Regions from separate parts of the Neorhizobium sp. T25_13 genome, predicted to be linked through region 1. Evidence: riboswitches for the same ligand, from Rfam matches in the RefSeq annotation. Region 1 holds a riboswitch; each other region holds the start of a gene.
The links. A riboswitch is a leader RNA that binds a small molecule or an ion and turns the genes downstream of it on or off. The one in region 1 is predicted to bind cobalamin.

Region 1 (7,533 bases):
TGCTGGTGGTGATCGCCGCGAGCCTGCCGGCGCAGAAGAGCCTTGAAACCCATGTCGAGGCCGTGGCGACGGCGCTGCGATACGGAGGCCTGGATGCCGGGCGGAAAGCGGTCTCGAAGATCGTCGGGCGTGATCCGGAAAAGCTCGATGAAGCCGGCGTCTGCCGCGCGGCGATCGAGAGCCTCGCCGAGAATTTTTCGGACGGCGTCGTGGCGCCGGCCTTCTGGATGGGGATCGGCGGTCTCGCGGGCGGCGTCGGCTACAAGGCGGCCAATACCGCCGACAGCATGATCGGCCACAAGCTGCCGCGATACGAAGCCTTCGGCTGGGCGGCCGCGCGTTTCGACGATCTCATCAACCTGCCCGCCTCGCGCCTGAGTGCCCTTCTTTTCGTGGTCGCTGCGGGTTGCATCGATCGCGCCTCGCCGGGCGACGCCATCCGCGCCATCAGGCGGGATGCCCGCCATCACCGTTCGCCGAATGCCGGCTGGCCGGAAGCGGCGATGGCCGGCGCGCTCGGCATTGCGCTCGCCGGGCCGCGCAGTTATGGCGGACAGATGATCGAGGCGCGGTTCATGGGCGAGGGCGGGCGTTCCGAGCTCACCTACGACGACATTCGCCGCGCGCTGAAACTCGCCCGCGTCGCCGACGCTCTGCTGATCGGCCTTTTCGGCCTCCTGGCGTGGATCATCTGGCAAGTTTGAGCAGCCCATCGAGATCGAGATGCTTTTCCATATGGACGGCCAACCGGTCGAGTACCGCATCCACCCCGGCCTCATAGTCCAGGCCCGATGCCGAGCCACCAAGCCGCGTCAGCCAGGCCGACCGCTGCCGGTCGTCCGAAAACAGCCCATGGAGATAGGTGCCCCAGACCCGGCCATCCGCCGATATCGCGCCTTCCGGGTTTCCGCCGATTGTCGCAAAACACCGCGTGCAATCGGCACCGGACGTCTTGCCTATATGCATTTCATAACCGGACAGAGAAATTCCGTCGAAACTCTCGCCCGAGACGGCCTCCAGTCGTTTGTCGCCCGCGAGAACCGTGTCGACATCCAGCAAACCCAACCCTTCGATTAAGCCTGGCGGTCCTTCCGTACCTTCCGGGTCGGCGATCGTTTTGCCGAGCATCTGATACCCGCCGCAGAGACCGAGCACCCGCCCGCCACGGCGGACATGCGCTGCGATATCGACGTCGAAACCGGCCGCCTTCAGCGCCCGCAGATCGGATATCGTCGCCTTCGAACCGGTGAGCAGCACGAGATCGCAATCGCCGGGAATGGCCTGCCCCGGCCGGACCCGGATGAGATCGATATCCGGCTCCGCTTCCAGCGGATCGAGATCGTCGAAATTGGAGATATGCGGCAGGATCGGCACCGCGATCCTGATCTTCGCACCGGCCTTTCGCACTGACGGTGCATTGAGGCCAAGCGCATCTTCTGCCGGCAGCCGGGCCGCATCGGCAAAATACGGCAACAGCCCGACCGAATGCCAGCCTGTAAGTTCCCCGATCATCCGCATACCGTCGGCGAACAGGGCCGGGTCGCCGCGAAAGCGATTGACGATAAAACCCCGGATCATCGCCGCATCTTCGGGATCGAGCACCAGCCTGGTGCCGGCAAGGCTGGCAATCACCCCGCCACGGTCGATATCGCCGATCAGCACGACCGGCACGTCCGCCGCCCGCGCAAATCCCATATTGGCAATGTCGTTCTGGCGAAGATTGATTTCCGAGGCACTGCCCGCGCCTTCGACCAGGACGAGATCGGCCTGGTTGCGGAGGATATCGAAACTTTCCAGGACCCGCGGCATCAGTGTCCGTTTGAGCATCTGATACTCGGCGGCCTTGGCATTGCCTTCGACCCTGCCTTGCACCACCACCTGCGCCCCGACCTCGCTCTGCGGCTTCAGGAGCACCGGGTTCATGTGGACGCTGAGCGGCGCGCCGGCGGCGCGCGCCTGCAACGCCTGCGCCCGGCCGATTTCGCCGCCATCTGCGGTGACCGCAGCATTGTTCGACATGTTCTGCGGCTTGAACGGCATGATCTTCAGGCCGCGCAGCGTAAAGGCGCGGGCAAGGCCGGCCACGACCAGCGACTTGCCCACATCCGAGCCCGTTCCCTGAAACATCAGCGCCCGAGCTGGCTTGGACCCAACCATGGCTAAAACTCGATGCCGGCCTGGGCCTTCACGCCCGCCTTGAAGTGGTGTTTGACCAGCGACATCTCGGTCACCATGTCGGCGGCCTCGATCAGCGCCGGCTTGGCGTTGCGGCCGGTGACGACCACATGCAGATCCGGCCGCCGTGCCTGTAGCGCGGCGACGATCTTGTCCAGATCGAGATAGTCATAACGAAGCGCGATGTTGAGTTCGTCGAGGATGACGAGCCCGATCGTCTCGTCCGCCATCAGCTCGAGTGCCTTTTCCCAGGCCTTTTCCGCCGCGGCGACGTCGCGCTTCAGGTCCTGGGTCTCCCAGGTAAAACCCTCGCCCATCGTGTGCCAGACGACGCGGTCACCGAAGACGGCGAGCGCGGGCTGCTCCCCGGTCGACCAGGCGCCCTTGATGAACTGTACGACGCCGACCCGGCGGTTGTTGCCGAGCATGCGCAGCGCCAGGCCGAAGGCAGCTGTGGATTTGCCCTTGCCGGGCCCGGTATGGACGATGAGAAGACCCTTTTCCTGGGTCTTCTCGGCCACTTCCGCATCCTGAACCGCCTTGCGGTTCGCCATCTTGGCGCGGTGGCGCTCGACGGACGCCTCGTCGATCTCCTTCACCGGGAGACAAGCTTCGCCGGAGACCCGGCAGAAGCTTCCTCGCCAGCGCGGAACTTTTCGCGGGCGACCCCGGCCAGCGCGCCGAGCACCGCCCAGAACACCAGGTTGGTGGCATAGACGGCGTTGACGAAGCGGACATGGAGATCCATCGGGACCGCCGTTTCATGGCTTGGCGGCAGCGGCGCGCCGACCAGATGCGGGGCGATCAGGAGCACGATCGCAAGCGCTGCGAACACGGCCGAGCGGGTATAGGCGAGCAGGCCGAGACCGATTGCCGTGCAGGCCGCCGTCGAGATCCACCAGATCTGGCGCGGACCGAGTTCCGCAGCCGGCATGCCGGGCAGTTCCGGCGGCAGGCCGAGGCCGGGCGCGAGGATGACGGCGAGGAAGCCGGCAATGCCGAACATCAGGCCACCGCGCCAGCCCTTGAAGCCGCCGAACGCTTCCGAGGCGGCAACGAGGACAAGGGCAAAACCGATAGCCGACAGCATGTCTGCGGCAGCAGTATAGATGAAACGCTCGAAGCCATCGGCGGGAGCCCAGGCTTCCTCGCCGTGGTGATGCTCGGCGGCGGATGCCGTGGCACCTGCGGCAGGTGCAGCATCATGGCTGTGGCCGGCCTCGGGCGCGGCATTCTCGAACACTTCCGCCTGCAGGATCAGCGGCACAGTGGAGAAGCTCTGCATCACGGTCAGCAGCAATCCGGACAAAAGCCCGGCGATCACCGCCGTGAAGACGATGTTGCGAAACAACGACATTGGGGAGAACTCCTCAGTGGCAGGGGAAGGCGAGCGAGTGGCGCGTGTCATGCGCGGCGTTATGGACGACTTCCAGATGAGAGAAGCCGACAAAGCCGACGATGAACAGGCCAAGCAGGGCCGTCATGCTGAGGGGAATGATCTTCGAAGCGGAGAGGCTGACTGCAGCTGCAGCAGAATTCGTAACCATGGTCTCGTCCTTTCGCCCTCCACCCGAGGGCCGTTCACGTTCTTTGCCGCCTCTGGCAGGTCTCCTGGCTCGCGGATCGGACGCCTTCTCCCGCCTTCCCAGGATACCGTTGGCCGGATTTCCCAGTGGCTTGACGGCCGGACGGCCGTTTTGGTCGAAGACTTTCCGCTTACAGTTGCGGGGGCAGCCGCGGGTTGGACGGCAGAATTCCGTCGCACCGCATTCCCTCTAAAACCCTTTCGGGCACCATAGGCTCGGTCACTATAGACGAATTCGGCGTCACGGCAATCGCCTTTGCGACGCATTGACATGGGCCTGCGACCGGGCTTACTTGGAAAGAGATGGTCCCTTTCCGGCAACGGGGAGGGCTAAGAGAGAATGCGGTGCGATCCCTTTTTCAGGATCAATGCCGCGGCTGCCCCCGCAACTGTAGGCGGCGAGCCATTGCCTAAAACGGCCATTTGGCCGTCAAGCCACTGGGAAATCCGGCCAACGGTATCCTGGGAAGGCAGGCAAATGGCGACGACCCGCGAGCCAGGAGACCTGCCGTCCGATTAGTTTTGCTTCACCGGGCGGGGTGCTCCGGAGGAAGTTTCTCGATCACCGCAGAGGGATTTCGACCTTCTGCTCCGCGCCCCGATTTTTCGACCCCGGCGGGAACGCGGCTGACCGATGAGTGACCACCGACCAGATGATCCGGCAACCGCCGGCCCGGCAGATGTGACGATTTTCGTCTGCACCAATTGCCGTAATGCGTCCGACGGCGAAATCCGGCCGGGCATCGCACTGATCGCGGCGCTGCGCGAGGCAGCAAGCGGCAAGCCGCTCGCGGTAAAGCCGGTCACCTGCCTTGCCAATTGCGAAAAAAGTCCGAGTGCTGCGTTTAATCACAAGAGCGGCTGGTCCTATGTCTTCGGCCACCTGTCGCTCGACAATGTCGAGGATATCGTCACCGGCGCGATGATGCTGGCCGAGGACGAACGCGGCTTCCTTCCCCTTCGCGGCCGCCCGACCTGCCTGCGCGGCAAGGGCATGACGGCCCGTATTCCACCCTTTCATCACCACGAGGACATGCCATCATGAGCGTTTCGTTCGACCGCGTTCCCTGCACCGTCGTTACCGGGTTCTTAGGCGCCGGCAAGACCACGCTGATCCGCAACCTGATCGAAAACTTGAAGGGCAAGCGGCTGGCGATCATCGTCAACGAATTCGGCGATGTGGGCATCGACGGAGACGTCCTGAAGGGCTGCGGCATCGAAAGCTGCCCGGAAGACAACATCATCGAGCTTGCCAACGGCTGCATCTGCTGCACCGTGGCGGACGATTTCGTGCCGGCGATCGACCGGATCCTGGCCATCGAACCCCGCGTCGATCACATCCTCATCGAAACCTCCGGCCTCGCGCTGCCAAAACCCCTCGTCCAGGCCTTCCAGTGGCCTGACGTCAAGGCGCGAGTGACGGTGGACGCGGTGATTGCCGTGGTCGACGGACTGGCGCTCGCCGAAGGCCGCGTTGCCGACGACCACGAGGCGCTGGAAGCGCAGCGCGACGCGGACGGCTCGATCGACCATGACGATCCGGTCGAGGAAGTGTTCGAGGATCAGGTGGCCTGCGCCGACATGATCGTGCTCACCAAGAGCGACCTTCTGGATGCCGCCGGCCTTGCGATCGCCAGGGATCGCGTGTCCGCGCATCTGCCACGTGCCGTGAAGATCGTCTCGGCCGCCAACGGCGCCATCGATCCGGCCGTGCTGATCGGCCTCGGCCTTGCCGTCGAGGACGATATCGAGAACCGCAAGACCCATCACGATGACGAACTCGACCACGATCACGACGATTTCGACAGCTTCGTCGTCGATCTGGCCGCAGTCACCGATGCCGAACAGCTCGCCGCCCGCATTTCTGCGACGGCCGAGGCGGAAAACGTGCTGCGCATAAAAGGCTTCGTGGAAGTCGCGAACAAGCCGATGCGCCTGCAGGTTCAGGCGGTAGGATCGCGCGTGAACCATTATTTCGACCGCGCCTGGGCACCCGGCGAAGCGCGGACAAGCCGCCTTGTCGTGATCGGCGAAAAAGGCATCGACCGCGCCGCGATCGAAAGGATGCTGGCCGCATAAGAAGGCCCGAGGGAAGGATGCACATACTCGCCACCACATCGTCGTCGCTTGACGACCTCATCGAACCGGTCGACCTCAATCAGTCGCCGGCCGATGTGGTGGTGCTGTCCTTTTCCGGCAGCGACCTGAACGGCCTTTCCGCCGCTTGGGGTTCGAATTTGCCGAGCCTGCGGCTGGCCAGCCTCTCCGATCTCCGCCATCCCATGTCCGTCGATCTGTGGGTCGAGAAGACGGCAGCCCATGCCAAGATCATCCTCGTGCGCATTCTCGGCGGTTACGATCGCTGGGCTTATGGCGTCGAGGAACTTTCGCGCATGGCGAAGCGGAAAAAGATCGCGCTGGCGCTGCTGCCCGGCGAATGCAGCATCCGCGACGAGCGACTGATCGCGGCCTCTACCGTGTCGGAAGACCGGATCGCCGGCATCCTGAGCTGTTTCCGCGAAGGCGGGCCGGCCAATATGCGGCTTCTGGCGACGCTTCTGGCGACGCTGGCCGAGGGCAAAACGGAACCGCTGCCGCAGGCAGCCCCGGTGCCGAAGGCCGGCTATTACGCGCCCGGAAAAGGCATTGTCGAGGCCAGCGACCTGCTGGCCCGTTTTGCGCCGGATGCGCCGCGCTTGCCGATCCTGTTCTACCGCTCCATGCTGCTTGCGAATGACGCGGCGCCGATCGATGCGCTGTTCGAAGCGCTGAAGAAGCGCGGTTTTGCACCCGTGCCGATCTTCGTCGGCGGGCTGAAGGAACCGGATGCACTGGCCTTCGTCGAACAGGCGGTCTCGGACCTGAAATCTGCGGCCATTCTTTCCACCACCGCCTTTGCCAGCGGCACCGACGGCAACGGCGAAACGATTTTCGACCGCACCGGCGTGCCGGTCTTCCAGATCGTCGTCGCCACGACCCGCCGCGATGGCTGGGCTGAGAACCGGCGCGGCCTCAACCCCGCCGACCTCGCCATGCACGTCGTCCTGCCGGAGCTCGATGGACGCATTCTTGCCGGCGCGATCTCCTTCAAGGCAGGCGAAAGCTCCGCCAACCTCGTCAACCAGCCGGAACCGGACCGGGTCGAACAGGTCGTCGACCGTATCGCTGCCTTCCTCCGGCTCAAAACCACGCCACGGCCCGAGCGCAAGATCGTCATCCTCATGCCGGACTATCCGAGCGCACCGGGCCGTACCGGTTATGCCGTGGGTCTGGACGTGCCACAGAGCGTGCTCGGGATGCTGCACGAGCTATCGGTAGCCGGCTACGGTGTTTCGGATATCCCCGAGACTCCGCGTGATCTCCTGAACCGCCTGAGTGCCCAATCCGCCGGCCACGCACGCTCCGCCTACGATGCCCTGCCCGTTGCGGAGGCGGCGTGGGGCAGGTCCGAAGCCGATGAAGACTTCAGGGATGACGCTTTCCGTTTCCGTGCCGCGAGCTTCGGCAATATCACCGTCGCGCTCGCGCCCGACCGCGGCCGCAATGCCGATCGCCGCGCCGACTATCACAGCCCGGACCTCCCCCCGCGCCACGCGCTGATCGCCTTCGGTCAATGGATGCGCGAGACGCTTGGCGCGCATGCGATCGTCCATGTCGGCGCCCACGGGACGCTCGAATGGCTGCCGGGCAAGACCGTGGCGCTGTCGAAGGATTGTTTTCCGGAGATCGTCACCGGCGGCCTGCCGGTCGTCTATCCCTTCATCGTCTCCAAT
Region 2 (7,533 bases), on a different contig from region 1:
AGCCGGCGAGAACGGCAGCGGAGATTCCCGCAACCGCGATCTTCTTCAAAAGAGTCATGTTAAGTCCCCAGATCCCTTGTCTATGTTTCAATTTTTGACAGCCAATTATTTCAGTATGCAGTGGATTTCAATTTTGCCGCAACCTTAGGAAGTTCATCCTGAATGCGCAATTAACGTGCGCCGCGACGAAGCAAGCCCGGCCGCTGGCATATGCCGCGACCGGGCTTGGCGTAGAGGTGGCCAACGCTTGCTTATCTGTAAGGCGAGATGCAGCGTGCCCGAACGCCAGCGCGCGGCGCATAGGTATCGTCCCAGGCCCGATAGCTGCGATAACGGCTTTCACACCAGGCGACGTGACGGCTCGAATAGCCGCCCCGGTCGGCCTGTATGGCGCCACCGATAATGGCGCCGGCGCCGAAGGCGGCGAGCGGGAACCAGAACCCGTTGTAATAACGGTAGCCGGGCCGGCGATCGCGATAACCGCGGTGGCCGCGATACCAGCCATAGCGGTCACGCCGGAAGTCGCGACGGTACTGGACATTGGTGACATCGCCGGCGGCCGAAATGCCGGACGGGGGAGCCGGCATCTGAATGGCCTGCGCTGGCACAAGCCCGGCAAAGGTGGTCGCGATGGCAACCGCCGCCGCAGTCAGACGTAGACGAAAGGCGTTCATGCGGTGTGTTTCCTCATTCTGATTTTTAATCAGCAAACAACGCCAGACGCAGGTTTCGGTTCCTGAAGACGTGCCCGGCACCGATTAACGCCGATCACGAATTGGCGATCAGGCGACGATCGAAAGTTGCGCCTGGTCGCCCTGCAGCCGGTTGACCATGAAGTTCGAGTACCATTCGACGAACTGCATGACGCCGCCTTCGTGCAGTGGCGAATAGGGACCCGGCTCATAAGCGGGCGAGCGGATGCCGAAGGCGTTTTCCTCGACGATCCGGCGGTCCTGGTCGTTGGTCATGTTCCAGACGTGGGTCAGTTCCTCGAGATTGTAGTCGACGCCCTCGACCGCATCCTTGTGGACCAGCCATTTTGTGGTGACCGCCGTTTCCTCCGGCCCGAGCGGGGTGACGCGGAACGAGATCGCGTGGTCGCCGAGAATGTGGTTCCAGCTGCTCGGATAGTGGAAGAGCAGCATGGTGCCGATCGAGTTGATCGTTACGTCCTCGGAGAGTTTACGCTGCACGGCGTTGCGGCCGCTCATCGTATAACTCTCGGCATCTTCGATCAGCGGCATGCGCGCGACGCGGAACTGGCCGGTCTCGTCCATCCGGAATTCGCTCGGCAACCCGGCCTCCTCGCAACGCTGCCAATGGGCGGCGATGACCGGATCGTCCTTGGCACCCTGGACGCCCGTCGCGGTCGGCGATTCCGGATAGGTGCGGCAGAGCTCCGGGTGGTTGGCGGCGCAGTGGTAGCACTCGCGGTTGTTTTCCCAGACGAGCTTCCAATTGCCCTTCTCGATGATCGTCGACTGGTGCGCGACCTTGGCCTCCGAGAGGCGGTGCGGGGCCATATAGGGCTCGATCGCCGCGCGAACCGGCGCGAAATCCGGCGCCTCGTTGGCAAGGCAGATGAAGATAAAGCCCGCCACGCTTTCGCAATGGACCTTCTTCATGCTGAACTGGGTCTTGTCGAAGTCCTGGCCCATCTGGCGGCCGACCAGAAGCGAGCCGTCCAGTTCGTAGGTCCATTGATGGTAGGGACAGACGAGCCGGACCGCCGAGCCATGCTCCTTGGTGCAGACGCGGCTGCCGCGATGGCGGCAGGTATTGTGCAGCGCACGGATCCGGTTGTCGCGGCCGCGCACGACGACGACCGGATAATCGCCGATCTGCAAGGTGAAATAGGCTCCGGCCTTGGGCAGCTCGCAATCATGCCCGACGAACAGCCAGTCGCGATACCAGATCATTTCCAGATCGAGCTTGAAATAGGCGGGATCGGTATAGAAGGGCTGTTCGAGGCTGAAGCCTTCACGGCGGTTCTTAAGCTGCCGCAGGGCCTGATTGCGAATTTCCATATTATCTTCCTCGTCAATGTGGACAGCGGAAGGACATGGAAATGCCGGCCGGCCTCAAGCCCGCCCCAAACCCTGTCCCGAACGCCCGCCGCGTCCGGTCGTCATTTTTGATCCCAAGGCTGGTTTCCGGGCTCAGGAGCTTGTCCCGTTCAGGGGACCGGCTCGGCGCCTTCCCGGGCGGCCCTTGCGGCTCTTTCCCAGTGGCTCATGCCGTGCCTTATTGCTCCACCACCGTTGCGGGGGCAGCGCCGGATTAGGGTTTCTAAAGACCCCTGCCGGCTTCCCAATTCTCCGCCTTCCCTAGTCAGGCGGCACCTCAAGATCGAGGCGGATATAATCATCGGGCGGGCGTGTCGCATAGGCGACATTGCGACATCGGCAACCGCGTTGGCGACAGCGGCGAAACGGCCCAAAATGCGACACTCCAGCCCCGCGAAAGCGAAACCTGTCATTAAGGGATAAGCCATAAAATCCCGGCGTGAATGGGAGCGATGCCACCGTGCAGGCCAAGGGAAAGATCCGTTATTACAAAGCCCCTCCACCACCGGCGCCGGTGGTGGTGAAGAGCGCTTCCCATTCCGAATTCCTCCGGACGGGGCGCAGCTCCCGCTACCATCCGGTCTGGCTGCCGGAAGAGCGCCGCTATCTCACCCATAACGAAGTCGCCGAGCGCACGGGCAAAAGGCTCGAGGCAGCCGGGGAAACGAGCCACAACCGGATCAACTCCTTCCATCGCTCGATCAAGTTTCCGAAGATCATCTTCCACCACACGCTCGATGAACGCCCGCATCTCGGCTATTGCCATGTCACGGCGGCAAGGACGTTTCTTCCGCGCGGCGTCCCCGTGAGCTGGTCGTTCTATATCGCCAACTTCTTCTCCAAGATCGGCGAGGAAGAAACCTTTTTCGAACATATCAGCCCGGCCAATTCGCGCATGTATTTTGCCGTTGCGGTCGAACGCGAGGCGGGTCAGCCGCTGCAGATCAACCGCACGATCCGCAAGAACGGCCTTCTGTTCCAGACCAATGATCCGATGGAAGCCATCAAGAACGTCCTGATGCTCGGCACTTCCAACGAAATGCTCCGCGAGATCATCAAAAAGCTTTGAAGACGCCCGGGTCCGCGTTATTGACGGGCGGATATGACGGCTCAAATCATCGACATCACCCGGGATCATGACGGCGCGCTTCGTCAATCCTGCACCGTCCTTGCGGACGGCCTTCCCGTGGCGATCCCGACCGAGACGGTCTACGGACTTGCGGCCGACGCCACCAATCCCGCCGCCATCACCCGCATCTACGAGACCAAGGGCCGGCCGCGCTTCAACCCGCTGATCTGCCACATGTCGGATCTCGACATGGCCGAGCGTTATGCCGACTTCGATCCGATCTCGCGCAGGCTTGCCGAAGCCTTCTGGCCGGGGCCCCTCACCCTGATCCTTCCCCTGAAGCCCGAAAGCGGCATTCATGCGCTGGCGACGGCCGGGCTCGATACGGTCGGCATCCGGCTTCCCAAGGGCTTCGCTTCCGAGCTCATCCGCGCCTTCGGCAAGCCGCTCGCGGCCCCCAGCGCCAACACGTCCGGCAAGGTGAGCCCGACCAGCGCGCGCCACGTGGCCGACGACCTGGGCGAGAAGCTGGCGTTGATCATCGACGGCGGTGCGGCTCCTGTCGGTGTCGAATCGACCATCGTCCGCGTCGAGAACGGTGTGATCCGGCTGCTGAGGCCGGGCGGGGTAGCCGCCGAAGAGATCGAGACGGCAACCGGACTTGCAGTGATCCGGCCTGAGGGACCGGCGGCGATCATCGAGGCCCCCGGCATGCTGGCCTCTCATTATGCGCCGGGTGCAGCGGTGAGGCTCAATGCCGACCATGTCGAGGCCGGCGAGGCGTTGATCCGGCTGGGTTCCGCTCCGGTGAAGGGAATGGAACTCGCCGCGGCGGTTTTTGACCTGAGCCCGTCCGGCGACCTTGCGCAGGCGGCGGCAAATCTGTTCGATTACCTGAAGCGCGCCGACGCCACCGGCGCCGCCAGCATCGCCGTCACGCCCATTCCCGACCATGGGCTCGGCGAGGCGATCAACGACCGGCTGGCGAGGGCGGCCGCCCCGCGGGAATGAGCCGGGGCTAAAGAGGAGGAGACGCCGATGGACATTTCAGGGCCGAACCCGGAGCTTCTCGACCGCTTCGCGGCGATCGTCGGCGAGAACCACGTCCTGCGCGACGCGAACGATCTTGCGCCGCATCTCGTCGAGGGCCGCGGGCTCTACAAGGGTTCTTCGCCTATGCTCCTGAAGCCGGGTTCGGTCGAGGAAGTGTCGGCGATCCTGAAGCTTGCAAGCGAGACCGGTACGCCGATCGTGCCGCAAACCGGCAATACCGGCCTCGTCGGGGGACAGACCCCGCGCACCGGCGGCAGCGACCTGATCGTCTCGCTCGAACGGATGAACCGCATCCGCGACGTCGATCCGGTCGCCAACGTGCTGGTCGCCGACGGCGGCGCCATCCTTGCCGACGTGCAGAAGGCGGCGGAAGCCGTCGACCGGCTGTTTCCGCTGTCGCTCGGTTCGGAAGGCTCCTGCCGCATCGGCGGCAATCTTTCCACCAATGCCGGCGGCACCGCCGTGCTCGCCTATGGCAATACCCGGCAACTCTGCCTCGGGCTCGAAGTGGTGCTGCCGACCGGCGAGATCTGGGACGGCCTGCGGCGGCTCAAGAAGGACAATACCGGCTACGACCTGCGCGACCTCTTCATCGGCGCGGAAGGGACGCTCGGCATCATCACCGGGGCGGTGCTGAAACTCTTCCCGCAACCGGTCGGGCACCAGGTGGCATTTGCCGGCCTCAATTCGCCGGCAGACGCGTTAAAACTCTTCGAGCGAGCCTCGAACCTCTGCGGCACGGCGCTGACCGGTTTCGAGCTGATGCCGCGCATCGGCATCGAATTCGTGGTCCGGCATATAGAGGGCGTGCGCGATCCGCTTTCCGAGCCGCATCCGTGGTATGCGCTGATCGACATCTCGACTTCGGATTCCGCCGAGACGGCCAGTTCCATGGTGCAGTCGCTGCTCGAACAGGGTTTTGAAGCGGGCCTCATCCGCAACGCCGTGATCGCCTCCTCCGTCGCCCAGCAGAAGGCGCTCTGGCACATGCGCGAAAGCATGTCCGACGCCCAGAAGCCGGAGGGCGGCTCGATCAAGCACGACGTCTCGGTACCCGTCTCGAAAATCCCGAGCTTCATGGCAGAGGCCGAGCAGGCGGTGTTGGCAGCCATGCCGGGCGCCCGGGTCTGCGCCTTCGGCCATCTCGGCGACGGCAACATCCACTACAACATCTCGCAGCCGATCACCGCCGACATGGCGGGCGACAAGGCAGCCTTCATCGGCCGCTGGCGGGAAATCAACGCGATCGTCCACGGCATCGTGCTCGCCGCCGGCGGGTCGATTTCGGCCGAACACGGCATCGGCCAGTTGAAGCGCGACGAGCTCGCCCATATCCGCTCGCCGATCGAGATGGACCTGATGCGGCGCATCAAGCAGGCGTTCGATCCGGCCGGCATCATGAACCCCGGCAAGGTCGTGGCCATTCCATGAGCCAGCCGTCGAAGACCACGATCCGGATCGACCTCGACAATGGCGTGCGGCTCGGTCCGGGCAAAGCGCAGCTTCTGGAACTGATCGCCGAACACGGCTCGATCCGCGCGGCTGGCGCCTCGATCGGCATGTCCTACCGGCGGGCATGGCTGCTCGGAGACGAAATCAACCGGATGTTCAAGGAGCCGGCGATCTTTACCCGCCATGGGGGGAAAAGCGGCGGGGGTGCGGGCCTGACCGAATTCGGCCAGGAACTGCTGTCCCGCTACCGGCGGATGGAAAAGGCGAGCCGCGACGCCATGCGCGCAGACCTCGACTGGCTCGAATCGAACGCCGATCCGCGCTTTGAGACGACCGGCAAGAGCGACGACACCTGAGAAGACCGGTTCGCTCTCAGCTCAGCCTGATCTGGGACAATGCCCACAGCGTATCCGAACTGATGCCGGCCGAGCCGCCGCTGCCACTCAGGATGCTCACCGCCGATGCGGTGTTCACGCTGTTCTCCAGATCGTACATGATCGTGAAGCGCTGCACCAATTTCCTGACCTTTTCCGGATCGGCCAGGTCCTCGAGATCGAGCTTTTTCTCCACTATCTTGGCCTGCTGATCGACATCCATATTGCCGATTTCCGGGGGCAGGCTGAAGGTGACGCGGAAGAACTCCATCAGCGCCTCGTCGCCAAGGATCACGTAAGGATCGGTGATGCTGTCGGACATGCGCTCGAAATAAAGCGCGAGGCGGACACCCGGATTTTCCTCGCCCTGCTGGGTTTCGAGCATCTGGCGGACGTAAAGGTCCTGGGTCGCGACGACTTCGCCGCCGTTCTGGGCCTCGCCAGCGGAACTGCGGTCGATCTCGCCCTTGGCGTCGAAATTGAAGGTGCCGACAATCTGCGCAAACCGCTTGTCCGTCTGGGTATTCACGAAGCTCTTGGGATCGGCAGGATCCGAGTTGAAAGCCTCCTTCAAGAAGTCGTTGGTGACCGTGGAAGGATCTATCCCCTTGGAGATCAGCAGAATGTCGAGCGTCTTGCGGTCGGCGAGCAGCTCGTCGCGGCTACCGATACGCTGCATCGCGTCGGTATAATATTTCGCCTCGGTCTGGGCCTTCGCCCTGGCCGCCGTGAGTTCATCGCCTTCCATGAACCGGCTTTTGCGCAGGATATAGTCCTTGGCGACGTTGGTGATCGCCGCGTTGGACTGGAGCAGCACCTGCCGGGTGACGCCCCCCTTACTGTCGAAATTGAAAAGCTTCGCAAGCGAGATGAAACGTTCGTCCTTCAGCTTGTAGATGTAGCTGTTCGGATCGGAAAGGTCGCTTTTCAGGGCGCTTTTGATCGTCAGCTTCGAAACGGTCGTCGGATCGAGGCCAACCGCCTCCAGAGCGAACTTGTAAGAGTCGTTGGCATCCGCGCTCAGGAAGTCGTCGAGCGTCTTCACGGCCGTGAGGTCGAGCTTGTAGAACTTGATGGCCTTTTCGAGATCCGCTTCCTGCTTGTCGTCCCAACGGCTCATGTAGTTGCTGCGGGTGGAGCTGGTCTGCAATTCGTCCTGAGCCTGGCCGGCGGCGACGGTACCGTCGGTATTGAAATTGAAGGCCTTCGCCAGCTCCAGATATTCCGGATTGGTCGCGCCGAACCGATTAGCGTAGCTGTCCGGATCGGAGAGGTCGCTCGTCAGGATCTGCTCGATTGTCGATTTCACGACCGTGGCCTTGTCGAGATTGAAGGCGACCCTGATATATTTGAGAAGTCGCGGGTCGTCGATGAAGTCGCTGACATTGTCCGCCGTCTTGAGCTCCTGCTCGAAGAGCTCCTGGTTGAACATCGCCTCGGCATGGGTGATACGGGTCTGCTTGTTGAAGAAGCCGCCGACGATCTCCAGCAGCTTTTCGGGAGTGACCGCGCCGCCTGC
Region 3 (7,533 bases), on a different contig from region 1:
GGTGTCGCTTCCGGCCCATGCCGAAACGACATTGACCGTGCATTATCCGATGCCGGGTTTCTTCAAGGACGTGATGGACACGATCTCGAAGAAGTTCATGGAAGAAAATCCGGACATCAAGATCCAGTTCGCCAACCCGTCGGCGACCTATGAAGAGGGCATCCAGCTGATCATGCGCCAGGCCGGCACGGCGGAAATGCCGGACCTGACCTTTATCGGCCTCAACCGGCTGCGCATGGTTCAGGAGCGCGACCTGCCCGTCGACCTCGCTCCGTTCATCGCCAAGGAAGGCGACATGGGCAAGCTCGGCTTCTCCGACAACATCCTGAAGCTCGCCCAGGTCAAGGGCAAGCAGGCCGGCCTTGCCTTCGCCACGTCGAACCCGATCATGTACTACAACGCCGACCTGGTGAAGGCTGCCGGCGGCAACCCGGACGTTCCGCCGAAGACCTGGGACGAAGTCATCGCGCTCGGCGCCAAGATCAAGGCGCTCGGCAACGGCATCGAAGGCATCGATTTCCGCTGGCAGGGTGACGACTGGATGTTCTCGGCACTTCTGTTCGGCGCCGGCGGCCAGATGCTGAGCGCCGACGAAAAATCCGTCGCGTTCGCCGGACCGGAAGGCCTGAAGGCTGTCGAGACGCTCGACCGCATGGTCAAGCAGGGCGGCCTGCCGGTGTTCACCGCCCAGGCGGGCGAACAGGCCTTCTTCGCCGGCAAGGTCGGCATCGAGTTCAAAACGACCGGCGCCCTGCGCAACACGATCAAGAGCGTCGGCGACAAGTTCGACCTGCGCACCGCGCAGATCCCGCTGATCGATCCGGTCAAGGGCAAGCTGCCGACCGGCGGCAATGCCGTCGTCATCCTCGCCCGCAATGCCGAAAAGCAGCAGGCCGCCTGGAAGTTCGCCAAGTTCGCCGCCGGTCCGTATGGCGCCTCGGTCGTCGTTCCGGGCACTGGCTACGTTCCGAACAACGAGCTTGCCGCCAAGTCGCCCGACTATCTCGGCAATTTCTACAAGGAAAACCCGCTCTTCGTCGCCGGCCTCAGCCAGATGGACCGCATGGTTCCCTGGTACGCCTTCCCGGGCACCAACGGCGTCAAGGTCACCCAGGCGATCGTTGAGAACCTGTCGCGTATCGTCGAACAGCAGGCCACCCCGAGGCAAGCGCTGGAGGATGCTGCTTCCGAAGTGAAGGGTTTGCTGCCGCGCAGCTAAGCGCCGATCCGGCCCAACCACACCACGAGCCGCCGCTTCCGATCGGAAGCGGCGGTTTTCCTTTTGCACGAAGCTTTACCGGATTGCCCGCACCGTGCCGCCCCGGCGCAGCATATAAGCGACGTCGAGATGCCGGGCGGGCGCCGCATTCTCGGCCATGTCCAGCAGCAGAGAGGCCGCCGCCGCCCCCATGCTCGCATCCGGCATCTCCACCGTCGTCAGCGGCGGGTCCATCAGCCGTCCGATGGCGATCCCGTCGAAACCGGCCACGGAAATATCACGCGGTACGGAAAGTCCCTCGCGCCGCAGCGCGCTGATGACGCCAAGCGCAAGAAGATCGTTGGAGGCGATGATCGCCGTCGGCGACACGGTCGCGAGCGCCACGCTGAGATCGAGTTGGTCGTAGCCGTTGAGGAAGGAAATCTCGACCGCTTCCAAGGGTTCAACGCCATTCTTGTTCATCGCATCGCGATAACCCTCATGCCGGCGACGCGCGCGGTCGGAGGCCGCGAAATTTCCGGAGACGAACAGGATGCGTCGATGGCCGAGACCGATCAGCATCTGCGTCAGCTCCCGGCCGGCGCCGCGATTGTCCACGGTCACGGCGGCGGGAAACAGCGAGGTCGGCATGTTGTTCAGAAGCACGGTTGGCGGCAGCGAGGATGCGAGGGCAACGCTTGTGGCGGGATCGCAGACGGTCAGGATCAGCCCGGTCGGCCGGTCGATGAGAAGCGAGGCGACCGCGTCCGCCTCGCGTGCAGGGTCGTAGTTCGACTGGGCGATCAGCACGCCATGGCCGGCAACCAGCATGCGGTTCTGGATGCTGGAAAGCGACGAGGCGAAGACGGGATTGGTGATGCTCGGGATCAGTACGCCGACGACCGGCCGTTGCCCGGGCCTGCCGGACGCAGAATTGATCGGCCGATACCCTAGCTCTGCCGCGGCGCGGCGGACTCTGCGTGCCATGCGGTCGCTGACATTGCCGTTGCGACTGAGCGCCCGGCTTGCCGTCGCCAACGAACATCCGGCTCGTGTCGCCACCTGCTGCAATGTCGTCATCGGAGAAGGTCCTCTTCCGTTTGCCAAGTCCCAGAGCCCGCCAACGGCAGATTTCCTCCCGATATGTAAGAGTTTTATGTCAGCAACTACGGATTTTCCTCAAACGGCAAGGCCGACTGCCGCCAGGCAATCTTTGAGGTCCATTTGTCCTGCCGCGTCAAACCCGCAGGCTGCATGCCCTACCAGCGTGAACCAGGCAAATGTCGCCATCGCAGGGATTGACAACGGCCACCTATGTAATGTTATTACACTCTCAACATTGAATGTAACGATATAACGTACATAGCCATGTGCTGGATAAGCGCTCGGCGCTACAAAAGTTCAAACGATAAGGAAGGAACCTCATGAATTTGTCCCTCACTACAAGCCGCCTGCTAGGCGCTGTCGCGGCAGGCCTGATCTTCGCGGCGTCCGGAGCGTTTGCCGATGAAGATCATGAGACGAAGGAAGCATGGCGCCTGTTTGTCGGCGATCACACGAACCCGGTCGTGCGTGCCATCAACTTCGAGAACGGCAAGGAACTCGGCCGCTATGACGTCAAGGGTCCCGCGGCCCTGACCGCCAGCGCGTCCGGCCAGACCGTATTCGTTACCCAGTCAGATCATGACATCGTGCACGTCATCAGGACTGGCATCGATTTCTCCGATCACGGGGAGCATCGGGACCTGGAGGTTTCCGACGTCGGGCTGTTGCCCGTGACTTTCGAAGGCAAGCGTCCTTTCCACGTCGTCCCGCATGACGACCATGCGGTCCTCTTTTACGATCGAGGCGGCAAGGCGGATATCATCGACGAAACAGCTCTTCTCGAAGGCAGGGCTGACGTGAAGACAGTCGACACGACGAAGCCGCATCACGGCGTAGCGGTGACGATGGGTCGTTTCGTGCTCGTGTCGGTCCCAAACACTGAAATCGAAACCAAGCCCGACGAACTGCCGCCGAGGGTCGGTCTTCGGGTCGTCGACGAGGCGGGCAAGCAGCTCGGTGACGTCGCGAAATGCACCGATCTTCACGGCGAGGCCACCTCGGCCCGGCTGGTTGCCTTCGGTTGCAAGGAAGGCGTTCTCGTTGCCCGGCCCGGCGGCATTGATGGCCCGAAGCTGGAAATGTTCGCTTACCCGACGGACCTGCCAAAGGGCAGCACCGGGACCTTGCTTGGCGGCAAGGCGATGCAGTTCTTCCTCGGCAACTACGGCGAGGACAAAATCGTCCTGATCGATCCGGATGCCGAGGAGCACTTCCGGCTGATCGCCCTGCCCACCCGCCGCGTCGACTTCCTGCTGGACCCGGCAACGCCGCGCAATGCCTACATCCTGACGGAGGACGGCGATCTTCATGTGCTGGACGTGGTCAAGGGCGAGATCGTTCGCAAGGCCAAGGTCACCGAGCCCTACAGCAAGGACGGCCATTGGCGTGATCCGCGGCCGCGCCTTGCCGTTGCGGACGACCATATCGTCATTACCGATCCGCGGCACTCGCTGGTTCGCGTCGTCGATGCGGAGAGCCTGAAGGAGGTCCGTACGATACCCGTCGAAGGAAAACCCTTTACGATCGTTGCCGTCGGTGGCTCCGGCGCATCGCATTGATGCGATGATGCTGCATGAAGCGGCGCCGTTGACAGTCGGCAGAGGGAGTGTAAGTTCGCGGCGTCAAGGTTCTTCCATCCCGCGATGGAAGCTAAGAGGGAATCCGGTCAAAACCGGAGCTGTCCCGCAACTGTGAGCGGTGAGCCGTTCGTCCAACATGTCACTGGCAACAATGCCGGGAAGACGGACGATGAAGGCTTTGACCCGCAAGCCAGGAGACCTGCCTGACGATAGAAGTTCCGTGGTCGGGGTGTGCCACAGGAATGACGGTTCCGTCGGGCCATCGTGCCTGCCGCAACCTTCATTTTTGCTGCCTCCTCCTTGAGTGAGACGAAGGCAGTGAAAACACAGGGATTATCTTCCCAGAACGTATCCGGGCGCGCCGTCCTCCTGATCGCCAAATCCGCCTTTGCGGCGTCGCCGCATCTGGAAATGCAGCGGCTCGCGGAGCTTGCGGCCGGCATGACCGGGGCCGGAATCGTCCGGTTCGCCTTTACCGAGCAGGGAACCCCCTCGCTGCGCCAAGCGCTGTCCAATCTGCTCGACGAGGATGTCGAAACCGTCGTCATCGTGCCGCTCGTCCTGCCCATGGAGCCGAGCTTCCATATCTGGCTAACGAAATCGCTGACGCGCTGGAAGGCCGCCGACAGCCGCCCCTGGCCGGCCTTGTCCATCGCCAGGGATATCGCCTCCAGCACGCTGATGGCGCAGCTTCTCGGCGAACTGCTGGAGACGGCCGAAGAGCTGGATGTCCCGAAAACCGAAAACCCACCTGTCATCGAAGGTTCCCTCGTGCCGGCCCAGAAACGCCGCGTGCTCGTTTGTCAGGGCGGTCCCTGCAACGCGGCCGGAGCCGGTGTGATCTGGGGACATCTGCGCAACCGGCAGGAGCGGCAGAAATTGCGCGCTGCCGGCGATGGCACGATGACCGCAAAATCCACCTGTCTCGGTCCCTGCAGTCTGGCGCCCGTGCTGCAGGTGTTTCCGGAAGGCACCTATTACGGCGGCGTCACCGAAGATGCGATCGACCGGATCATCGGCGAGCACCTGCTTGGCGGCCGGATCGTCGAGAACTTCGCCTATCACCCAACGGGTCGCAAGCAACGGCTTCGCACCCCATCCGAACAGAATAAGAGGAGAGAGAATTGACGTCGCAGACGCTATCACGCTTGGCCGCCGCCTGGTTCACCGCCGCCACCTTTGCCACCGCAGGCACCGTCTTCGCAGGCGAGCCGCTTCGCGTCGGTGCCACCTACATCACCAGCGGCACGGACCCCGCCAAGGGCTCGAACGGCTGGGCGCTGGTCAGCCATGGCGTCGGCGAGAACCTCTTCACCGTCGATCGGGACGGCAAGCTCGTACCGGAACTGGCCGTGAAGGCGGAGCGCATCGGGAACCTGACCTGGACCGTGACCCTCACACCCGGCCGCCTGTTCTCCGATGGCACGCCCGTCACCGCCAGGGCACTGGCAGCCGGTTTCGATACCACGTTCGCCAACAACAAGGCGGCGCTCGCGACCGGCGGCAAGCTGACCTTCGAGGCGGTCAACGACCTGACGCTGAAGGTGACGACCGAAAAGCCGGTGCCGTTCATTCAGGCACTCTTCGCCGAATGGCCGCTGATAGCCTACAAGCCCACCGAGGCCGGCAATGCCGTCTTCAGCGGTCCTTACCAGATCTCCGCCTTCAAGACGGACGCCTCGATCTCGCTGGAGCCCAACGTGCATTTCGCCGGCGCCGACCAGCGTTCGCCGGTCAATTTCCGCAAGTTCGGTGATGCCCAGACCCTGACGCTGGCGCTGGAAGCAGGCGAACTCGACATGGCCTTCGGTTTGCCGTCGGAGGTCGTGAGCCGGCTCAAGACCAACCCGGACCTGACGATCAAGTCGTTCCCGGTCGGGTACCAGTATCTCGCTTTCTTCAATACCGCCCGGTCGCTGATGACTGACGTGAAGGTGCGCCGGGCGATCGATCTGGCCTTCGACCGCAAGCAGCTTGCAGCCGCGATCAATGGCGGCGAACCGGCCACAGGTGCCTACGCCGCCTATTTCCCCTTTGCCGGCCAGGAGGCACGCCCGACCGATCTTGCCAGGGCTGGCGCGCTGCTCGACGAAGCCGGCTGGGCAAGAGGCAGCGGCGGCATGCGCGAAAAGGGCGGCACGCCGCTGCGCCTGCTGGTCATCACCTATCCGCAGCGCCCGGATCTCGTCACCATGCTGCCGGTGGTCAAGGCGGAACTCGCCAAGATCGGCATCGCGGTCGATACGCAGGTGGTGGAGAACATCCAGCAGGTCGCTTCGGCCGGCGACTTCGACATCGCGCTCTGGGCGCAGCATACGGCCCCGAGCGGCGATACCGCCTTTTTCCTGAACTCGATGCTGAGAAGCGGCGCTTCGCTGAACTATGCGAAATACGCCTCGCCGGATTTCGATGCGATCCTCGACCGATTTGCGGCCGAGGGCGATCCGGCAAAGCGGGTGGCGATCGCGCTGGATGCCCAGCAGAAACTCTTCGCCGATGCGCCTGTCTCCTTCCTGGTATCGCCCGTGTGGTATGTCGGCCTGTCGAAGCGGCTGAAGAACTACGAGCCGTGGGGATCCGACTACCACGTCCTGCGCGCCGATATCGGCGAGGCGGAGTAGGCCACGTGATGCGACTGGCCCGGTTCGGCATACAATCGATAGCGGGGTTGCTGGCGGTTTCGCTCGCCTCTTTCTCGGTCATCACCTTGATGCCGGCCGATCCGGTCGCGATCGCCATTCGTGTCTGGAGCCTGCCGGCGACGGAGGAAACCGTCGCCGCGTTGAGGGCGGAGTGGGGGCTCGATCAGCCACTGCCGGTCAGGTATCTGCATTGGCTGGCGGACTTCCTCAGCGGCGATTGGGGGCGCTCCTTCCGGACCGGAGAGCCGGTGCTTGCCGAGTTCGCCGAGCGGTTACCGGTCTCGCTGTCGCTCGGTCTCGCCGGCCTGGCGCTGGCGATCGTGATGGCAATTCCGCTCGGGTTCTTCTCAGCGGCCTATCCCGCAGGTGTTGTCGATCGGATGAGCCGGGCTCTGTCGATCTTCGTGCAGGCGGTGCCGGCCTTCTGGCTCGGCCTTGTTCTTCTCTGGGTGCTCGGCGTGCAGCTGCGCTGGCTCAGACCCTTCGCCAATGATTGGACCGCGATCGTCCTGCCGGTCCTGCTGATCGCACTGCATTCGGTTGCCGTTCTCTCCCGCGTCTATCGGCGCGACCTGAAGGAGACCGCGGGGCAGCCGCATTTCCGCACGGCGCTTGCCAAGGGCCTGTCGGAAAAGCAGGCGCTCTGGCGGCACGGCCACCGCAGCGCACTCTATGCCCTCTTGTCGGCAGTCCGTTCCGAAGCGGGCTGGGTGATCGGCAGCACCGCAACCATGGAAATCCTCTTCGGCCTTGCCGGCATCAGCCAGTTCCTGGTGCAAAGCATCGCGGCACGCGACCAGATGGTGCTGCAGGCCTATGTCATGGTCATTGCCATCTGGATGCTTGTGATGAATGCCGGCGCCAATCTCGCCATGCGCCTTCTCGATCCGCGTCTCGCCTGATGTCCCGGCTGGTCATGCTCGCAGCGCTCGCCGTTTTTCTCTGTGTCGGCGGTTTTTGGCAGCCATATGATCCCGATGCGGTGGACATGCTTGCCCGACATTCCGGC
Region 4 (7,533 bases), on a different contig from region 1:
TGCAAAGCTGCCGGCAAAGAAGATCTGCCCCTTCTGGTGCATGGTCACGCGGATCGCATCGGTGGGTGTTGCCCCGGCCTGGAAACGGGTTTCCACCGGGCGTGACGGATCGGCCACGTACCGGCCTTTCGTCAGTTGCGCATAGGCGGTGTAGTCCTGGTAGACGCTTGCCTCGTTGAAGGGAACCTCACCATCTGCCGTCAGCAGCCCGGATGCAGTCCGCACCGCGAAGTTCTCGCTGTTGAGAATGAAATAGTCGAGTACCGCCTTTTCCGGCTCGCTCAGGCGTCCGGCCGCCGCGATGGCAGCCAAGTCTGCGGTGTTCTGCAGTTCGCGCTGCTGCAGCGTCAAGTGACCGTAGTCAACCCCGAGCGCCAGGCTGACAACGACCAGCGGCATGGTAATGGCGGCGGATATGGCGATATTGCCCGCTTTGTTGTGATAGAGGCGATGAAGGAGCCGGTTCATTTCAGATGCCTCCGATCCGCATCGTGGAGAAACGCCGGATATGCGCGTCGGGCATGGCGTAGCTGTAGAGGTTGAAGATCGGCAGATGGCTCGCATCGTAGTCGACGGAGACCGTGAACTGATTGGGGTTCTTCGGATCCTCCTTGACGTCGAGCGTGAAGTTCTTCACCTCGAGCAGCGCGTGATTGAGGGTGGAACGGCTGAGGAAGTCGCGCACCAGTTGCTTGCGTTCGGTATCGTTCAGGCCAGCCACCGCAGTACGCGCGGCGTCCGCGGCGATCTGCTGCACCGCATGTGCGGCACTCAGGTAGATGCCGTAGGCAATCAGGCTGAACAGTGTGAGGAAGAGGATGGGAGCGACGATGGCGAACTCGACGGCTGAACCTCCGGATTTGCATCTTATCAGTGATAAAAACCCCATCGATGCGCCCCATTGTTGAGTTAGTTATCACTAATATAATCGGCGCGAAAATCTAAAGAATACTTAACGTACGCCCATAGGTTACACTTCCAATCCACAATTTCCTGCTGTTCGGGTGGGGCGCTGCATGCTCTTGCGGGGGGGCGGCCGGGTTCGCGAATCGGGAACATTTTTGATGCGGACGAAAAATCTCTCGGGAACAACGTTGCGACCTCTCGCACGGAACGTTAAATCGATACCATGACCCAGGACATCAGCCAGACACTCCGCATCGCCGTTGCCCAGCTCAACCCGACTGTCGGCGATATCGCCGGCAACCTGGCGCTGGCCCGAGAAGCACGAAAGGATGCGGCCCGCGAAGAGGCGGATCTCATCCTGTTCACCGAGCTCTTCCTGTCCGGTTATCCGCCGGAGGACCTCGTCCTGAAACCGGCTTTCCTCAACGCCTGCCTGAAGGCAGTGGAGGAGCTTGCGGCCGATACGGCGGACGGCGGCCCCGGCGTCATCATCGGCTTCCCGCGTCAGGGCGCGGAAGGCCGGCACAATTCGATCGCCGTGCTCGACGGCGGCAAGGTGATCGCGGTGCGCGACAAGATCGACCTGCCGAACTATGGCGAGTTCGACGAGAAGCGGGTCTTCATCGCCGGCGAGATGCCTGGCCCGGTCAATTTCCGCGGCGTCCGGCTCGGCATCCCGATTTGCGAGGATATCTGGGGCGATCTCGGCGTCTGCGAGACGCTCTCGGAGAGCGGGGCGGAAATCCTGCTCGTGCCGAACGGCTCGCCCTATTTTCGCGGCAAGGTCGACATCCGCCATCAGGTCGTTCTGAAGCAGGTGATCGAGACCGGCCTGCCGATGATCTATGCTGCCCAGCTCGGCGGCCAGGACGAACTGGTCTTCGACGGCGCAAGCTTCGGCTTCAACACCGACAAGTCGCTCGCCTTCCAGATGAGCCAGTTCGAGCCGGCCGTCGCCGTCACCGAATGGAGACGGATTGGCGAGACCTGGCATTGCGCCCGCGGGCCGATGGCCCGCATTCCGGAAAAGGAGGAGGCGGACTATCGCGCCTGCCTTCTGGGCTTCCGCGACTACGTCAACAAGAACGGCTTCAAGTCGGTTGTGCTCGGCCTGTCCGGCGGCATCGACAGTGCCATCTGCGCGGCGATCGCCGTCGATGCGCTGGGCGAGGAGAGGGTGCGCACGGTGATGCTGCCCTACCGCTATACGTCCGAGGACTCGCTGAAGGACGCGGCTGATTGCGCCAAGGCGCTCGGCTGCCGCTACGACATCGTGCAGATCGCCGAGCCGGTGGACGGTTTTTCGTCGGCGCTGGCCGAGCTGTTCGAAGGAACCGAGGAGGGGATCACCGAGGAGAACCTCCAGAGCCGCGCGCGCGGCACGATCCTGATGGCGATCTCCAACAAGTTCGGCTCGATGGTGGTGACGACAGGCAACAAGTCGGAAATGTCGGTCGGCTACGCGACCCTCTACGGCGACATGAATGGCGGCTTCAACCCGATCAAGGACCTCTACAAGATGCAGGTCTATGCGCTGGCCGCCTGGCGCAACGAACACCTGCCGCCGACGGCGCTCGGCCCGAGCGGCGAGGTGATCCCGAAGAACATCATCTCCAAGGCTCCGTCCGCGGAACTCAGACCCAACCAGACCGATCAGGATTCGCTGCCGCCCTATCCGGTGCTCGACGACATCCTCGAATGCCTGGTCGAGCTGGAGATGGGGACCGAGGAGATCGTTGCCCGCGGCCACGACATCGCAACCGTTCACCGGATCGAGCACCTGCTCTATCTCGCCGAATACAAGCGGCGCCAATCGGCGCCGGGCGTCAAGATCACCAAGAAGAACTTCGGCCGCGATCGGCGTTATCCGATCACCAACCGTTTCCGCGATCGGTAGGAGAGGATCATGGCCCTGCGCAGCTCGGTCGAGATCTTCAATATCCGGACGAGGACGATGCGGGTGGTCTGGCAGACGGAAGCCCTGTTCGAGGCGCCCAACTGGTCGCCCGACGGGCGCTACTTGATGCTCAACAGCGAGGGCCTGATCTATCGTCTGTCACCGGCGGGTGATGACGGGCCTGAACTGGTCGATACGGGCTTTGCCCGCCAATGCAACAACGACCACGGCATTTCGCCGGAGGGTTCGCTGATCGCCATTTCCGACAAGGTAGAGTTCGGCAAATCGGCGATCTATGTTCTTCCCGCGGGCGGCGGCGTGCCGCGGCTGGTGACCCGGAACCTGCCGTCCTACTGGCATGGCTGGTCGCCGGACGGAAAGAGCTTCGCCTATTGCGGCATCCGTGGCGACGAGTTCGATATCTATTCGATCGGCAGCGAGGGCGGCAACGAGACGCGGCTGACGTTCGGCGAGGGCCGCAACGACGGGCCGGACTATTCGCCGGATGGAAAATGGATCTATTTCAATTCCAGTCGCACCGGGCTGACGCAGATCTGGCGCGTCCCGGCCGCCGGCGGCGTGGCCGAGCGGATCACCGGCGGGGGTTACGGCGACTGGTTTCCGCATCCGTCACCGAAGGGTGACAAGATCGTCTTCATCTCCTACGACGCCGATGTCTTCGACCACCCGCGCGATCTCAACGTCCGCGTCAGGCTGATGGACATGGACGGCGGCAATGTCGAAACGCTGTTCGAGCTCTTCGGCGGGCAGGGCACGATGAATTCACCGAACTGGTCGCCGGATGGCGATGAGTTTGCCTACGTGCGCTATTTCCTAGTCGCATGAGCGCCTTGCGCCGAGGATAGCGTAAGGGCATAACCGATCCTGTCAGGTGCCGGCGACAAGCCGGAGAATCGGGAATCCGGGTGGAGCCGGAACGTGCCCAACGCTGTGAGGTGGACGCTCGGCCGCAGGATAAGCCACTGGGAAACCGGGAAGGCGGCGGTTGAGGCGGACGAAGCCAAGTCAGAAGACCGGCCTGACAAGATAGACCAGCCCGCGCGGACGGCGGAAAGGTTTCGGACCTCTCCTTGCTTCTGAAAGGCAAGGGAGCGACGGCATTGTTGGGGACAAACGATGCAGCCTGATCCTTTCGCGCATGCCTTGCTGCCTGCCGGTGAATTTTCGAAGGCCGAGCGTGCGGCCGTCTACAGGGCGATCGAGACGCGCCGGGACGTGCGCGACCAGTTCCTGCCCGATCCACTGCCGGACGACCTGGTAAAGCGGCTGCTGGGCGCCGCGCATTCGGCACCCTCGGTCGGCTTCATGCAGCCCTGGAATTTCATCCTCATCCGCGATCCCTCGGTGCGGGAGGCGGCTCGCGCCGCCTTTTCGCGCGCCAATGACGAAGCCGTGGAGATGTTTCCGGAGCGGAGCCGCGACCTTTATCGCAGCCTCAAGCTCGAAGGCATCGTCAAGGCGCCGCTGTCGATCTGCGTCACCTGCGATCCGGACCGTGCCGGCCCGGTCGTGCTCGGCCGAACCCACAATCCGCGCATGGACGTCTATTCGACCGTCTGCGCCGTGCAGAACTTGTGGCTTGCGGCAAGGGCCGAGGGCGTCGGTGTCGGCTGGGTCAGCATTTTTCGCGAGGAGGACGTGCGTGCGCTGCTGGGCATTCCCGATCGCGTCGAGATCGTCGCGTGGCTGTGCCTCGGTTATACCGACCGCCTCTACGCCGAGCCGGAATTGGCGCTCAAGGGCTGGCGCCAGCGCTTGGCCCTGGAGGAGCTGATCTTTCAGGATCGCTGGGATAACCGTTGATCACTGCTGCGGCTGCGGTCCTGCGGATTTCGGATTGCTGAGGTCGATATCCGCTTCGGGCAGGAAAGCCGGCCCAACGGTGCGCACCTTCTTGTTTGGATCGTATGGCCGCTCCGGCGGCGGCGTGAGCACCGGCGGCTGGACCGCGGCCTGCGGCTTTTGCGGGCGGGTCGGCAGCTTGGTGATCCCGGAATACGGTTGCTCTTCTCTCGGAAGTTCGATGCCCGGCACCTTTCGGCGGTCGTCGACAACAGGCGGCAGCGGCTCGAAGGAGGGGATGCAGCGCTGTTCGCGAATGGCGGCGAGGATGGCATTCCGCTCTTCCGAGGGCAGGATCATCTGCCGCGAACTGTTCCGTTCCGCCGCCAGCGCGTCGCGGCTCTGTTCCATTCTTTCCAGCGCATCCCGCATCTGGCCGCAGACCTCGGCATTCGGGCCACCCAGAACCACGACGCTGCCATTGCCGCAGCCGGCCCGGCGCATGTCGACCCGCAATTCCCGGATATCGGCATTGTATTCGCCAAGCTGCTGGGCGTAGCTGCGCGCCGCAGACGTGTTGCCGATGATCTGCGGGCTGTTTCCAAGTTTCCGGTAAAGGGCTGCACAAACGGCAGGGTCCCCCGCCAGCGCTGCGGCAGGCAGAAGCAAGAGCGGTATGGTCAGCAGGCCGCGAAGCGGTATCGGCAATTCCGGCATCCTCTCCTAGTGGGAGATGGCATCATGGAACGTGCCGGTTGATAATCTCATAAAGCCGCGATCACCGCACGGTGAAATCAAGCCCGCATGCCATTCGAGCCCCGAACGGGGCCCGCGCTAAAGCACGAGAAGATCGGCAACTCAGGATTGAATCTGCAGATTTGGCTGCGAGGCTTCCACGACGGCGAGCGCCGCCATGTTCACCACGCCGCGAGACGTCACCGAGGACGACAGGATATGCGCCGGTTGGGCCGCGCCGAGAAGAATGGGCCCGACATGCAGAGCGTCCGTGAGGTTGCGGACCAGACCGAGCGAGATGTTTGCCGCATCGAGATTCGGGAAAACCAGCAGGTTGGCTTCGCCGGTCAGCGAACTGTCCGGCATGGCCCGCTTGCGCAGCGTTTCCGACAATGCCGAGCCACCCTGCATTTCGCCGTCCACTTCCAGCTCCGGCGCCCGCTGGCGGACCAGCTTCAGGGCAGCCCGCATCTTCTGGGCGCTTTCGGAATCGCGCGAGCCGAAATTCGAGTGGCAGATCAGCGCCGCCTTCGGGGCGATGCCGAACCGGCGGATTTCCTCTGCTGCCAGAATGGTGATCTCGGCGATCTCCTGCGCGGATGGGTTGTAATTCACGAACGTGTCGGTGAAGAACATCGCGCCGCGCTGGGAGATGACCAGGCTGAGGCCCGAGAAGGCGCAGACGCCCGGCCGCTTGCCGATGATCTGGTTCACGTCGCCGAGGTGCTTGTCGTAGCGTCCTTCGACGCCGCAGATCAGCGCGTCCGCATCGCCGCGCTTGACCGCCAGCGCACCGATCACCGTATTGTTGGTGCGCACGATGGTGCGCGCCGCTTCCGGATTGATGCCTTCGCGGCCGACCAGTGCGAAATATTCGTCGACATAGTCGCGGTAGCGCGGATCGTCTTCCGGGTTGACCACCGCGAAATCCACATTCGGCCGGATACGGATGCCGAAACGCGCCAGCCGCGCCTCGATGACGGAAGGACGGCCGATCAGGATGGGGGTTGCGGTCTTCTCCTCGAGCAGAACCTGGGCGGCGCGCAATACGCGTTCGTCCTCGCCCTCGGCGAAAATCACGCGGTTCTTTTCGGAAACCTTGGCGGCGCTGAAGATCGGCTTCATGACGAAACCGGAGCGCCAGACGAAGCGGTTCAGCTGGTCGAGATAGGCCTCGAAATCATGGATCGGACGCGCGGCGACGCCGGTCTCGGCAGCTGCCTTTGCGACCGCAGGCGCAATGCGCAGGATGAGGCGTGGATCGAAGGGCGAGGGGATCAGATAGTCTGCGCCAAAAATCGGCGACTCGCCGGAATAGGCGCGCGCCGCGACGTCGGAGACTTCCTCGCGCGCAAGCGCCGCGATGGCCTTGACCGCCGCCATCTTCATTTCTTCGTTGATCGTCCGGGCGCCGCAATCGAGCGCGCCGCGGAAGATGTAGGGGAAGCACAGCACGTTGTTGACCTGGTTCGGGAAGTCCGAACGGCCGGTGCAGATCATCGCGTCGGGACGGGCGGCGCGGGCAAGCTCGGGCATGATTTCCGGCGTCGGATTGGCAAGCGCCATGATCAGCGGCTTTTCGGCCATCTGTGCCAGGAGTTCGGGCTTCAGCACGCCGGCTGCGGACAGGCCGAGAAACACGTCTGCGCCGCCGATGCTGTCGGCAAGCACACGCTTGTCCGATTTCTGGGTATAGATTTCTTTCCACTCGTCCATCAGCGTATTGCGCCCGTCATAGACGAGGCCTTCGATGTCGTGGACCCAGATATTCTCTTTCTTCGCGCCGAGCGAAACGAGGAGATGCAGGCAGGCGAGTGCTGCGGCACCCGCGCCCGACGTCACGATCTTTACGTCGGCGATGTTCTTGCCGGCGAGTTCCAGCCCGTTCAGGACTGCGGCGGCGACGATGATCGCGGTGCCGTGCTGGTCGTCGTGGAAGACCGGAATGTTCATCTTTTCGCGCAGCCGGCGTTCGACCTCGAAACACTCCGGCGACTTGATGTCTTCGAGGTTGATGCCGCCGAAGGTCGGCTCGAGCGCCGAAACGGTCGAGACCATCGCCTCGATGCCGGGCGCGTCGATCTCGATGTCGAACACATCGATGCCGGCGAATTTCTTAAAGAGGACGGCCTTGCCTTCCATGACGGGCTTTGAAGCCAGCGGGCCGATATTGCCAAGCCCAAGCACGGCCG

Region 2: it holds a riboswitch for cobalamin, as region 1 does, so the genes downstream of both, C5J22_RS16275 (aromatic ring-hydroxylating dioxygenase subunit alpha) here and C5J22_RS22785 (CbtB-domain containing protein) in region 1, are expected to answer to the same signal.
Region 3: it holds a riboswitch for cobalamin, as region 1 does, so the genes downstream of both, C5J22_RS02955 ((2Fe-2S) ferredoxin domain-containing protein) here and C5J22_RS22785 (CbtB-domain containing protein) in region 1, are expected to answer to the same signal.
Region 4: it holds a riboswitch for cobalamin, as region 1 does, so the genes downstream of both, bluB (5,6-dimethylbenzimidazole synthase) here and C5J22_RS22785 (CbtB-domain containing protein) in region 1, are expected to answer to the same signal.

What each region holds. Positions count from the first base shown of each region.
Region 1 covers NZ_PVBI01000010.1:173,144-180,676, reverse strand. The annotation lists gene cbiB (adenosylcobinamide-phosphate synthase CbiB) at 1-704, shown strand, start outside; gene C5J22_RS22800 (cobyric acid synthase) at 688-2,157, opposite strand; gene cobO (cob(I)yrinic acid a,c-diamide adenosyltransferase) at 2,160-2,774, opposite strand; gene C5J22_RS22790 (CbtA family protein) at 2,771-3,532, opposite strand; gene C5J22_RS22785 (CbtB-domain containing protein) at 3,546-3,722, opposite strand; cobalamin riboswitch at 3,759-3,988, opposite strand; cobalamin riboswitch at 4,048-4,288, shown strand; gene C5J22_RS22780 (DUF1636 domain-containing protein) at 4,395-4,805, shown strand; gene cobW (cobalamin biosynthesis protein CobW) at 4,802-5,839, shown strand; gene cobN (cobaltochelatase subunit CobN) at 5,857-7,533, shown strand, end outside.
Region 2 covers NZ_PVBI01000006.1:238,247-245,779, reverse strand. The annotation lists gene C5J22_RS16285 (BA14K family protein) at 1-58, opposite strand, end outside; gene C5J22_RS16280 (BA14K family protein) at 252-674, opposite strand; gene C5J22_RS16275 (aromatic ring-hydroxylating dioxygenase subunit alpha) at 783-2,027, opposite strand; cobalamin riboswitch at 2,127-2,361, opposite strand; gene C5J22_RS16270 (DUF6656 family protein) at 2,527-3,135, shown strand; gene C5J22_RS16265 (L-threonylcarbamoyladenylate synthase) at 3,169-4,146, shown strand; gene C5J22_RS16260 (FAD-binding oxidoreductase) at 4,174-5,619, shown strand; gene C5J22_RS16255 (winged helix-turn-helix domain-containing protein) at 5,616-5,996, shown strand; gene C5J22_RS16250 (DUF1217 domain-containing protein) at 6,013-7,533, opposite strand, start outside.
Region 3 covers NZ_PVBI01000001.1:615,962-623,494, forward strand. The annotation lists gene C5J22_RS02940 (ABC transporter substrate-binding protein) at 1-1,219, shown strand, start outside; gene C5J22_RS02945 (substrate-binding domain-containing protein) at 1,295-2,278, opposite strand; gene aztD (zinc metallochaperone AztD) at 2,623-3,861, shown strand; cobalamin riboswitch at 3,911-4,104, shown strand; gene C5J22_RS02955 ((2Fe-2S) ferredoxin domain-containing protein) at 4,201-5,010, shown strand; gene C5J22_RS02960 (ABC transporter substrate-binding protein) at 5,007-6,503, shown strand; gene C5J22_RS02965 (ABC transporter permease) at 6,512-7,426, shown strand; gene C5J22_RS02970 (ABC transporter permease) at 7,426-7,533, shown strand, end outside.
Region 4 covers NZ_PVBI01000014.1:67,804-75,336, forward strand. The annotation lists gene C5J22_RS25590 (pilus assembly protein TadG-related protein) at 1-468, opposite strand, end outside; gene C5J22_RS25595 (TadE family protein) at 470-889, opposite strand; gene C5J22_RS25600 (NAD+ synthase) at 1,130-2,803, shown strand; gene C5J22_RS25605 (TolB family protein) at 2,819-3,649, shown strand; cobalamin riboswitch at 3,677-3,861, shown strand; gene bluB (5,6-dimethylbenzimidazole synthase) at 3,941-4,627, shown strand; gene C5J22_RS25615 (hypothetical protein) at 4,628-5,314, opposite strand; gene C5J22_RS25620 (NADP-dependent malic enzyme) at 5,465-7,533, opposite strand, start outside.